One region of the Citrobacter sp. U14242 genome, then DNA from elsewhere that is predicted to be linked to it. Evidence: predicted binding sites of a transcription regulator. Region 1 holds the regulator's gene; each other region holds the start of a gene.
What was found. The regulator Fur, encoded in region 1, represses iron uptake genes when iron is present. The targets are predictions, from matches to a motif close to ATAATAATGAGAACNACTATCAA.
Positions count from the first base shown of each region.

Region 2: the regulator Fur is predicted to act here: its motif matches at 1,728-1,750, upstream of fepB (Fe2+-enterobactin ABC transporter substrate-binding protein).
Region 3: the regulator Fur is predicted to act here: its motif matches at 2,485-2,507, upstream of sufA (Fe-S cluster assembly scaffold SufA).

Region 1 covers NZ_JBKGLW010000008.1:299,168-303,424, reverse strand. Annotated here, with positions in the region: gene ACLJXE_RS15560 (HAD family hydrolase) at 1-574, opposite strand, end outside; gene ACLJXE_RS15555 (LysR family transcriptional regulator) at 691-1,563, shown strand; gene fur (ferric iron uptake transcriptional regulator) at 1,614-2,060, opposite strand; gene ACLJXE_RS15545 (ryhB-regulated fur leader peptide) at 2,053-2,139, opposite strand; gene fldA (flavodoxin FldA) at 2,350-2,880, opposite strand; gene ybfE (LexA regulated protein) at 3,036-3,323, opposite strand; gene ybfF (esterase) at 3,452-4,225, opposite strand.
Region 2 covers NZ_JBKGLW010000003.1:69,455-73,711, forward strand. Annotated here, with positions in the region: gene entE ((2,3-dihydroxybenzoyl)adenylate synthase EntE) at 1-470, opposite strand, end outside; gene entC (isochorismate synthase EntC) at 525-1,700, opposite strand; gene fepB (Fe2+-enterobactin ABC transporter substrate-binding protein) at 1,889-2,845, shown strand; gene entS (enterobactin transporter EntS) at 2,907-4,142, opposite strand; gene fepD (Fe(3+)-siderophore ABC transporter permease) at 4,252-4,257, shown strand, end outside.
Region 3 covers NZ_JBKGLW010000004.1:234,651-238,907, forward strand. Annotated here, with positions in the region: gene sufC (Fe-S cluster assembly ATPase SufC) at 1-564, opposite strand, end outside; gene sufB (Fe-S cluster assembly protein SufB) at 581-2,068, opposite strand; gene sufA (Fe-S cluster assembly scaffold SufA) at 2,077-2,445, opposite strand; gene ACLJXE_RS08235 (hypothetical protein) at 2,773-2,952, opposite strand; gene ACLJXE_RS08240 (hypothetical protein) at 3,461-4,246, shown strand.

The sequences.
Region 1 (4,257 bases):
GTGACTTACCGCCAATCCCTACACAAAAAGTACCTGCGCGAACGGCTGATGTAACCCCACTGGCTGAATCTTCAAAGACCAGAGCTGTCTCTGCGGGGATCTTAAGACGTTGTATGGCTAACAAATAAGGGTCTGGCCAGGGTTTACCTCGTTCAACATCATCACGCTCTACAATTACGGAAATCGCGCCGTGTGCATCAAGTAAATCAATAACGCGGTTAATTTTATATCGCCAACCGCTTGTCACAATTCCGATGGTGATACCTGCCTGAGCCAGTGCGGCGATCAGTGCTGAAATGCCTGCAATAGGTTGATATTCAGCATTATTTTCTGCATCAATAATGTATTGCTGCACTTTTTCACGATCGCTAAGCGATAAATCACTGAATAAAGCGCGTAGAGTGTGTGGTCCAGGTTGGCCGTGGATATGATTAACGATATCGGCAGTGCTGATTGTACGCCCGTACATTTGAGCTGCTTCACTCCAGGCTCGTTCAATAACACTGTTCGAATCGATCAATACGCCGTCCATATCAAAAAGAACAGCGGCAATATTTTGCTTCGCGCCAGACATTTTTCCTCCAACATTGAGTTACCTGATTGCCGTACATTTGCGGCTTTTTATGGATAATGTCGTCAGAAGTGAGGTCTGTATAATGCTGTTTTTTCCCGCGTAGATGAGAGAATGGAATGGAAACCAGACGATTACAGGCGTTCGTTACTTTGGCTGAACTGGGGAGTTATCGTAGCGCAGCCGAGGTTCTCTGCATAACGCAACCTGCGTTGACCAAACAGATCCAGTCGTTGGAACAGACGTTTGGCTTCAATCTTTTTATTCGTGGCCGTCATGGTGCGGTACTCACTGAGCAGGGGGCCTTGCTCTATTCGAGAGCCTGTGAACTGCTTAAAGGCTATGACGACTTCCTGAATTATGCCTATGACATACAGCATGGATCTGTGGGGGAGCTGGCTGTGGGATTTGGTTTGTCAACGTTTAGCCTGGTTCCAACATGGATTAAGGATTTTTGCGAAAGCTACCCTCAAGTACGGTTTTCGCTGAAAGATATTCCTTCAAGCGTTCAGAGTGGAATGCTGCTGGATGGAAGACTCCATATTGCTTTTCTTCGACTACCAGTAACCCCCGCACTTGCGTATCGGGTCATTAAACAAGAACGCATTGTGCTGGCTACGCCCATGGATGGACAAATGGATGTGTACAGTGCGCTCAATTGCTATTCAGTATTGCAGGTTAATCCCCTGCGAGAGCCGTGTCTGGCGGAACAGTCGCGCATTTTTTTATCGCAAAAGAATATTCAGGCTTCACCGGTAACGGTTGCAGATGATATCCATACCTTACTGGCGCTGATTGCTGGGGGCAATGGTGTCGCGTTTTTGCCTGAGAGTGTTAATAACTTCCTGCCTGTAGGGGTGAGACTGATTGAATTGAGTGATTCACCAGCCATGTGGAATATTGGAATCGCATGGAATCCAGAATTCTCACATCCTCTACGAGACCTATTTTTACAGGTGATGATGCGTAAAAAGGGGATATTTGCGTTGTAGCAAGATAGAAAAAAGCCAACCGTAAGGTTGGCTTTTCAGAAAGCATCACATTATTTGGCGTCGTGCGCATGATCGTCTTCGCGGCAATCGCCTTCAGCGCAGTGACCATACAGATAGAGGCTATGGTTAGTTAAACGAATACCATGTTTAGCCGCAATCTCACGTTGACGCGCTTCGATGGAGTCATCGCTGAACTCGACCACTTTGCCGCAGTCAAGGCAAATCAGGTGATCGTGATGATGTTGCTGGGTCAGTTCGAAGACGGATTTACCCCCTTCAAAATTATGGCGGGTCACGATTCCGGCATCATCAAATTGGTTCAGCACGCGATACACGGTCGCCAGACCAATTTCTTCACCCATGTCGATCAGGCGTTTGTATAAGTCTTCCGCACTGACGTGATGGTTATCCGGTTCCTGAAGAACTTCCAGAATCTTTAAACGAGGAAGCGTTACTTTCAGGCCAGCCTTCTTTAATGCGGTATTGTTGTCAGTCATGCGGAATCTGTCCTGTAGCTAAACGGTTCACTTCATTAACAGAAGTGACAGAAATTGCACTTGAGATAATGCGTATCATTATAGAACTGCCATGCCCAAATGAAAACTGCAAGTCTCTGGCAAATATTGTTAATCAAAACGTGGTATCACCGACAAACACACTGTGCAATACCCGATTGGCATCCAGCCATTGTACAGGGTCAGGCGAAAAAGTTACAAATTTGTAGCAATTATTTTGATTGGTTTTATCTATTGATGCGGCGCAGATGAATATCTACGCCGCACGAAATCAGGCATTGATGATTTCGTCGAGGTGCAGCTCTTCAGCGATCTGCTTAACCCATTTTTCTACGCGTTCAGCGGTCAGTTCCGGCTGGCGATCTTCATCGATAGCCAGACCCACAAAGTGGTCGTCATCTGCCAGACCTTTGGACGCTTCAAAATGGTAACCCGCCGTTGGCCAGTGGCCGACGATGGTAGCGCCGCGCGGCTCAATGATGTCGCGGATGGTGCCTAACGCATCACAGAAATATTCTGCGTAATCTTCCTGGTCGCCACAGCCGAACAATGCCACCAGTTTACCGTTAAAATCAATGTCTTCGAGAGTAGGGAAGAAGTCATCCCAGTCGCACTGCGCTTCACCGTAGTACCAGGTTGGGATGCCGAGCAGCAGAATGTCATACCCTTCCAGGTCTTCTTTGCTGCTTTTTGCAATGTCATGTACATCGGCAACGTCTTTACCAAGCTGCTTTTGAATCATTTTTGCGATATTTTCGGTATTACCGGTGTCGCTGCCGAAAAAGATGCCAGTGATTGCCATGAGTAAAATAACCTCTTGAAACTTATTGAAATGGTGGTGGCGCATTGCCCACGGATAAGGGCAATCATAGCAGAACAGTCCGGCATGCGGAAACAGCAAACATGCGGGACTGCACTCTGTGCTACACGATTTATGATTTAGAGCAGAAATTCAGACTAAGCCTGACCGCGCAATGCGGTGAGTTGGTTCATCAGCATCTCTTCGATGAGTTCACTGCGACTCATGCTGCGCGCTTCCGCCAATTCATTCAGAGCGTCAACGGCATCCGCGTTCAGTTTCAGTTCGACACGCTTGAGTCCACGAACTTTGTCGCGTTTAAGCTGATTACGTTTATTAATACGTAACTGTTCATCACGCGAAAGCGGATTGGTTTTGGGTCGTCCCGGGCGACGCTCCTGCGCGAACAGATCTAATGTCGTACGGTCCGTTTGTTCTTTGGCCATGATCTTGGTGACTTCGGGGAAACAATCAGCCAGGCGTCTGCCCGGATGGATAGCGCGCCATAATACATCAGCAGGGGAGGCGCGCCAACGCCCACGCGCGTAATCGCGCGCGGACGCTGAGTTTTTAATCAGTTAACCTTCTCACTCAGATAACGACGGATAGCGCGCAGCACGGCATCTGGTTTTTCTGCATGTACCCAATGGCCTGCACCGGCAATAACGTGTGCGCGGGCCAGCGGAAACTGGGCCAGTAATTGCTCGCGATACGCTTCAGTCACATAAGGTGAATTACCGCCGGGGATAAACAACGCCGGGTGTTCCCAGGCGGGTAGGGTTTCCCATCCCACGATATGGGGATACTGCTCCCACAACACCGGGACGTTAAAGCGCCACTCGCCCTCGACAAAAGACTTCAGCAGAAACTGGATCACGCCTTCTTCTTGCAAATGCTGACGCATGACGCTCGCGGCCTGCTGGCGCGAGGAGGCCTGGGCATCTGTTACCGCGTTAATGGCGGCAAAAATCTCATCGTGGCGGCGTACGTGATAGTCAACCGGGGCGATATCGATAGCCACAAGCTGGTCGATCCGTTCCGGTGCGAGAGCAGTGAGCGCCATGACGGCTTTGCCCCCCATGGAGTGCCCAATAAAGGTCGCTTTTTCGATGTGTTGCTCATCGAGAGTATCCAACAGATCCTGCGCCATTGCTGGATAATCCATCTCTGGTGAGCGGGGAGAGAGGCCATGATTTCGCATATCGACCTGGATGATATCGTGATCAACGACCAGATCGCGCGCCAGTATGCCCAGGTTATCCAGACTGCCAAACAGACCGTGAACCAGGACGATGGGAGAATTATTGTGCGGGTTTTGCGCAGATTGCGCTCGGATATTCAATTTCATGGCAAAGTTCTTTTTTTCACACTCACGGGTTA
Region 2 (4,257 bases), on a different contig from region 1:
TCATTGAGCAACTGAACCACGCGCACTGAATTGTGTTCGGCAACAAAGGTATTCAGAAAGTCGTCGCCACTAAATAACGCATGCTGGCGATCGGCAATCACTAACACCGGTTTGATCTGCGTTGCGTAGGCGTTGAGTTCGTTACGCTGATGGCTAAACAGTGCCAATACGGGGGCCACACCCAGTTTGAGCAGTGCAAAGAAAGTGATATACAGTTCAGCTACGTTGCCTAATTGCACCAGTGCGGTCTCGCCGGGTTTGATCCCCTGGCGACGCAGGCTACAGGCAAGATTATCCGTCGCCTGGTTTAACTGGCGGTAGCTAAGATGGCGTTCCCCGGCAATCACCGCCGTATGGTCGCTATTGGCATGGCGGGTCAGAATGTCGGTCAGCGGCAAATCCTGCCAGTAGCCTTTTTCGCGGTAGCGGCGGGCAAACTCTTCCGGCCAACGGGTGAAAGGGATACTCATTATTGCTCCTTAGAGCCTGTCGATAAGGCCTGAATAGCCTGGTAGACCAGGCTCTTAATGCAGTCCAAAAACATTCAACATGGTGGAAAGCTTGGCACCTGTTTCACGCCACTCCGCAATCGGTGACGAGGCTGGCACAATGCCGGCTCCGGCAAAGAAACGCACCTGATTGCGCAGCAGTTTCGCACAGCGAATCGTCACCACCCATTCGCCGTTGCCCTGCGAATCACACCAGCCCACAATGCCGCCAAACAGTTCGCGATCGAACGGCTCCAGTTCGGCAATCAGTTTCTGAGCAACCTGATGCGGGAAGCCACTTAGCGCCGGTGTTGGATGCAGCAGACAAGCCAGCGTCAGTGCGTTTTCCTGGGCATTGGCTTTACCTTCAAACGGGGTACCGAGATGCCAGAGCGTCGGCGTAGTAACCAGCTGCGGAGACGACGGAAGTTGCAGCTCACTGCTGCGATCGCGCAATACCGCTTTCATCGCCTGGGTTACCAGCTCGTGTTCATGGCGATCCTTCTCGGAAGCTAACAGACGGATCCCAGCCTCTCTGTCCAGAACATCGTCCGGTTGGCGACGCGCAGATCCCGCCAGCGGCAGCGAACTGAAATGGTCGCCTTCTTTGCGTAACAGCAATTCCGGGCTGGCGCCGATCAGTACACCGCCATCTTCGATGGGTACATGAAAGTTGTAGCTTGCCGGGTTTTGTGCGATCAGCCGCTCCAGCAGTGCACCACTGTCGATATTGGCGTCGGCGGTCACATCAATCAGGCGTGACAGCACCACTTTGTCGACTTCCGGGGTTGCCGTCAGCGCCGCAGCTCTGGCGACCATATCTTCGAAAAAATCCTGCTCAGGAATCGATTTACGCTCAACCACATTCAGCGACTGATGGGCAGTAAAGTAACGCGCTGATTGCTGCTTTGCCGTGCGTGAGAAGCGTTGCCATGATTCAGGAATAAATAGCGATGAGGGCTGGCGGGTATCAAAGGGTATGGCCCCTACCATAATGGGGTTTGTGATGCCCTGCGATTTGGCCTGCGCAAACAGCGCGTGCATTTTCTGTTGGAAGGGGCTGTCTGGTGAATCACCATCAATTGCCGGTTCCGCATAGCGGGCAAAGCATCCTGACGTCGTAAAACTACGATACGGCGACATAAAGAAAAAACTGTCGGGAGCGAGAGTTGCCATAGTCTGCGTTTTTTCCTCGGCCAGTGACGTGTCCATATCATCCTCCATAAAATGATAAAGGCTTTAATAATGATTATCATTTATATTTTCGGTCGCTAACCTAAAAGCAAAGCGTCGGTATGTCAACTCTTGTGGTAACACAATGTGCGACTTAGGCTTGCATCCCTGACGCGTAACAATGAAAATGAGAAGCATTAACTACATTGATAACAGGAAGCTTATTTGTGAGATTTTCCGCGTTTTACCGCACTGCGCTGTTACTGGTTGGACTCGTTATTTCAGGAATTTCTTTAAGCCATGCCGCCGACTGGCCGCGTCAGGTTACTGACAGCCGCGGCACGCACACGCTGGAACATAAACCACTGCGCATTGTCTCCACCAGCGTGACCCTCACCGGTTCTCTGCTGGCGATCGATGCCCCGGTCATCGCCAGCGGTGCCACTACGCCGAACAATCGCATCGGCGATGCGCAGGGCTTTTTACGCCAGTGGAGCGACGTCGCCAAAGAACGCAAACTGAGCCGTTTGTATATTGGCGAGCCGAGCGCCGAAGCCGTTGCCGCACAAATGCCGGACCTGATTCTGGTCAGCGCCACCGGGGGCGATTCCGCGCTTGCGCTGTACGATCAACTGTCCACCATAGCCCCTACGCTTATCATTAATTACGACGATAAAAGCTGGCAGTCACTGCTGACACAATTAGGTGAAATCACCGGACAGGAGCAACAGGCAGCGGCGCGTATTGCTGAGTTTGATAAGCAACTGCTCGCGGTAAAGCAACGTATCACCCTGCCGCCTCAGCCGGTCAGCGCGCTGGTGTATACTGCCGCCGCGCACAGCGCCAACCTGTGGACGCCGGAGTCCGCGCAAGGCAAGCTGATGGAACAGCTCGGTTTCACGCTGGCACCGCTACCTGCCGGACTACATACCAGCCAGAGCCAGGGTAAACGTCACGATATTATCCAGCTTGGTGGTGAGAATCTGGCGGCCGGTCTGAACGGTGAAGCGCTGTTCCTGTTTGCAGGCGACAGCAAAGATGCCGATGCGATTTACGCTAATCCACTGCTGGCGCATCTGCCTGCCGTACAAAACAAACGCGTTTATGCGCTGGGCACGGAAACCTTCCGTCTGGATTACTACAGCGCTACACTACTGCTGCAACGTCTGTCAGCGCTCTTTTAATGGCTTTCGCCGGATACGGCTAATGCCTAATCCGGCTTACATACCGTAGAGCACAACGCTATCAGGCATTCACAGGTATCTGTCGGAAACGACGAAGCTCGCTCAGCAACAGCAGCAGCAACAGACCGACAATCACCAACCCAAACCCACTGACGCTTGCCGAGGCCGCAGGCGTCATCATCACCCCCAGCCCCCCTAACAGCGCCGCGCCAATCGCATCACCGGTTACGTTCTGCGCGGTCCACAAACCGTTAATTCGCCCGAGCATCGCTTCCGGCGTCTGCGTCTGTAACAGGGTGTATTGCAACAAAGAACTGACCGCGCTCAGCCAGCCGAACAGCGCCAGACACATAACGCCCAGCTCCCAGACCGGCATCAAGCCGAACAGACCGATAGCCAGGAAAGAGGCCACGGTTGATGCCAGCATAATCAGACCTGGACGCACGCTGTGTGCCAGTTGCCCGCTGGTTAAAGCTCCCACCGCCGCGCCAAGAGGAATGGCCGCATACAGCAGGCCAATTTGCGCACTCGACATCTGCCAGTTAATTGCCAGTGCCGGATACAGCACGCGCACAGCGCTCGCCATGGTCAACAGGCCGCCAAGCAGTGCAATACCGCCAATCAGCGGGCTGGCGAACAGAAAACGGAACGCCGCCACCAGTGATGTCAACGGATTCTCGCGCGGCTGCGGCGGAGGCGGCAACGCGGGAAGGCTCAGCAATGGGAGCAAGGTAATGAATGTACCCGCCGCAGCCAGGCCGTAGTTCCAGGCCACGCCCCCGGTCGCCAGCAGCACCCCACCAAGCATTGGCGAAATCACCGAACCCAGACGCACCGTCAGCATGGTAATCGCCCCGGCCTGCATCAGATTTTCACGCCCGACCAGCGCAGGTGTCGCTGCCAGCAGCGCGGTAACACCCAGCGAGGCAAAAAAGCCATCCCATAAGCCAAGAACATAGATAGCCAGCAACGACGGTTCGGGCAGCAGCGCGTTCAGGCACAGGCCAATAAAACCGATACCACAGGTTCCGCGGGCCAGCAGGATCACCTTTTTGCGCTCATAGCGATCGGCCAGTACACCGCCAACCATCAGACCAATAAACATGGCGCTCCCGGTCAGCGTAACCGACAAACCCACCTGCCAGGTCGACTGGGTCATCATCTGGATCTGTACCGGGACCGCAACCCCCAATAGTCCCAGAGAGACAATGGAAATAAAACGGGCGAGGAAAACAGCGCGAAATGCAGGATGGGTCTTTAACAGGCTGAGATTAAGCAGCCAGGATTGTCGATTCATTACAGAGCCTTACCAGGTACTTTTTCATTATCCATTCAATGGCTGCACATGCTAACATATCCAAATAAGATCGATAACGATAATTACTATCATTATCAGGGAAGTTGATATGTCA
Region 3 (4,257 bases), on a different contig from region 1:
CACGCCATCTGCCACGATTTTCAGCGCATCGATATCCAGACCAGAGTCAGACTCATCAAGAATGCACAGCTGTGGTTCCAGTACCGCCATTTGCAGAATGTCATTACGTTTTTTCTCACCACCGGAGAAACCCACATTCACGGAGCGGGTGAGCAAATCTGCCGGCATCTTCAGCAACGCAATCTTCTCTTCCATCAGGTCCTGGAAGTCAAACCTGTCCAGCGACTCTTCGCCACGGTAACTGCGCACGGCATTCAGTGCCGTTTGCAGGAAAAACTGATTGCTGACGCCGGGGATCTCCACTGGATACTGAAACGCCATAAAGATACCTTCACCGGCCCGGTCTTCCGGTGACAGTTCCAGCAAGTTCTTACCGTTAAATTCAACCGTCCCGCCAGTGACTTCATAATCTTCTCGTCCGGCGAGTGTCGCAGACAACGTGCTTTTCCCGGAACCGTTCGGCCCCATAATGGCGTGTACTTCCCCGGGGCGAATCTCAAGACTCAGCCCACGCAGGATCGCCTTTTCTTCCACACTGACCTGTAAATCTTTAATGCTTAACATGTGCTTTCCTTAAATTTTAGCCGACGCTGTGTTCAAGACTTATGGCGAGAAGTTTTTGCGCTTCCACAGCGAATTCCAGCGGCAGCTCAGAGAACACGTCTTTACAGAAGCCATTGACGATCATTGAGATAGCATCTTCTTCGCTGATGCCTCGTTGCAGGCAGTAGAACAGCTGGTCTTCACCAATGCGCGAGGTCGTCGCTTCGTGTTCAAGCTGAGCGCTGTTGTTACGACACTCAACATACGGGAAGGTATGCGCCCCACAGTCCGCACCAATCAACATGGAGTCACATTGGGTGTAGTTACGGGCGTTAGTCGCGGTAGGCATAATTTTCACTAAGCCACGATAGCTGTTCTGGCTATGTCCGGCGGAAATCCCTTTCGAGATAATGGTCGATTTCGTGTTCTTGCCGATATGAATCATTTTGGTGCCGGTATCAGCCTGCTGATGCCCGCTGGTCAGCGCAACGGAATAGAATTCACCGATCGAATTATCACCGCGCAGAATACAGCTCGGGTATTTCCAGGTAATGGCTGAACCGGTCTCTGACTGCGTCCATGACATTTTGCTGTTTTCACCGTCACACAGCGCACGTTTGGTCACGAAATTCAGGATGCCGCCGGTATTGCCATCGCCGGGGAACCAGTTTTGTACCGTTGAATACTTCACTTCAGCATCTTTATGGATGATCACCTCAACCACTGCCGCATGCAGCTGGTAACTGTCACGTACCGGAGCCGAACAACCTTCGATATAACTGACGTAACTCCCCTCATCCGCCACCAGAATTGTGCGTTCAAACTGTCCGGTTTTTTCTGCATTGATACGGAAATAGGTCGACAGTTCCATTGGGCAACGCACACCTTTCGGCACATAAATAAACGTGCCGTCCGATGCCACCGCCGCATTCAGCGCGGCAAAGAAATTGTCATTCCCCGGGACGACGGTACCGAGGTATTTTTTTACCAGTTCGGGATGATCGTGGATGGCCTCGCCGAACGAGCAGAAAATAATACCTTGTTCCGCCAGCTTATCGCGGTAGGTCGTTGCGACTGATACCGAATCGAAAATGGCATCCACCGCCACTTCTTTGCCTTCACGGACCGGTACGCCAAGCTGCTCGAACGCGTCTTCAACCTCTTTGCTTAAAAACGCATTTGCGCCCGTTTGCTGAACTGCTCCCGGCTCAGAGGCGCAGGTTTCATCACAGTTGCCGCAAGAAGGCGCAGAGTAATAGCTGTAATCCTGATAGTTCAGTTTGTCATAGTGCGCTTTTAGCCAGTGTGGTTCTTCCATCGTCAGCCACGCTTTAAACGCATTCAGACGGAATTCCAGCATCCAGTCGGGTTCATTTCGTTTTGCCGAAATTGCCCGTACAACCTCTTCGTTGATCCCTTTGGCCAGTTCATCGGTTTTGAGTTGGGTAAAGAACCCCTCTTTGTAGTTGAGGTGCCCGCCAGCCCAGGTGTTGACATCGTCAGTTGCTTCAGTGTTACGAGACATAGTACCGCCTATACCCCAAAACTTTCGCCACAGCCACATTCGTTCTGGGCTTTCGGGTTATGAAATTTAAATAACTGATTTAATCCTTCACGAACGAAATCGACTTCAGTTCCATCGATAAACGGCATCGCCTGTAACGGGACATAAAGTCTGGCGCCCTCTGTTTCAAATAGCAGATCGTCTTTCTCAGGTTGCTTGACGGTGTCCAGCACATAACCGAATCCCGCGCACCCGGTTTGTTTCACGCCTAACCGCACGCCCAACATATCGGGTTGCCTTGCCACCAGTTCACGAATATGCGCCGCTGCCGCTGGCGTTAACGTCAGCCCGCGCCACGCAAAGTCGTTGGGATTAAATGTTCCTGAATGCAATTCCATAGGGTTACCTCGAGTCATTAGCTTTCACGCTATAACACCATGTTAGTGATAATGATTATCACTTCAACCCCTCAACAGCAGGGGCATTCGGGTTAACCGCCCTTTTTGACGACTTTTATTAAGCATAGACCCTGCGGCGAGGGTTAACAGAGATGGATTTTTTTGTTCAATACATTGATTAATAATAGATTATGAATGCGTAATCGTTCCGGCAGGTCAAACGCTAAAAGATGTATAGATAATGTCTATTTATGTGATAGCTTTTAAAAGTTTAATCAAATCATGCAATTACAACATAATCAGTGGCTTAGCTTTTTTACTATGCGGTCAGTTGCAGACATTTACGGGCTTTTTAATGCCCTTAATTACGCCCCAAATGCCATTTTGCCCCCAAATCTGCCCCCAAAAAATAACGCAAGCATGAGAAAAAGCAGATAAGCCGGACTGTTCAGGAAATGTTTGAAGAGGAAGTTCTTTCATGCGATCAATGGTTAATTCAACTTTCATAATGGCCTCCATTGCACACACTGTGTTTTTATACAGCATACCTGTGCACAGAAATGATCAACGTTTTAAGAGCACAAATTGTTAATTTTCTGTCAGGAGTAAAAAAGAAAACAAGCCATAGCGGGTTGAATTAGCAGTGTTTTATTAAGCCGCTATTCGTTTCTGCTGATACAACCCCGAGAGATTCGCCCTCACTAACGCCTCATCAATGAGCAACTGTGTAACCATGAGGCAAAGCGTTATCCAACTTTCATTCATATTTTTCAATCGCAATGGGGCTGGTTAGTGCCAGAAGCGGACCTTATGGAGGCTGTCATATGAAATACGCTTGTAACCTGACTCCAGACTCACTGATTGTCTCAACGACAGACAATGTGTGATTGTCCCTACCAAAAGAAGTGGGAGAACATACTACCTGCTAATGTTCGCACACAGAATGCCGTTTTATTTTGCAATGCCCCAATTTCAGGTGGCAAGGATCCGTTTCGGAATGCAAAAGGAAAAATTAATGCACATTAAAATGGGTAATTCTCAAAATCCAATTACGACCTATACCTCCGCCTCATCAACGACGGGGCAAAAAACTGAATCATCGACAACCGCTAAATCGACATCGTTAACTTCCGCCACGCAGACCACCTTTTCAAGCCAGGCGAGTCTGCTCAGCGATGCGGCAACCCGGGCAGAAATACGTGATGCATCCAGCAGTCGCAGCCAGTTGCAAAGCATGGCTGAGTCGCTGTTAACGGTGATTGATGGCCCGATTTATACCCAGAATAAGGCGAAACACGATCAGGAAATCCCTGATACGCAAGGCACTGAACTTCTGCAACTGGCGAGCAAAGCGACAGATTTTCTCAACGGCAAAACCACCAATCCGTTTGCAGGCATGCAGCGCGAACAGCTCGCACTGATTGCCTATGATGATGGCAGTGCATTTACCGTCAATGAGCGACGCGCGGCCTTAAAAGAGATCGGCAGTCAGGAAGATAAATGGACGCAACAATTTATCAGTAGTGCGCAAAAAGAGATCAGCGCTTCCGGCAGCTACAAAAAATCTTATAGTGCGCTGCTGAGTCACTATCGTGAGCTGCCGGCTATTGAACAGGCGCAATACTCTGAAGGTCTGGAACAACAACTGGTAAGCAAGGTGGCTAAATCCACAAGTGACAGTACCGGCGAAAATACGGTCTTTACCGACGCCTTACTGACGTTGCAAAAACAGCAAATTTCCTCCATGCGGATGCAAATCTCCTCCCTGAGCCTGTTTTCGCTGACTGCGAATAAACGTTAATCACCACGGCC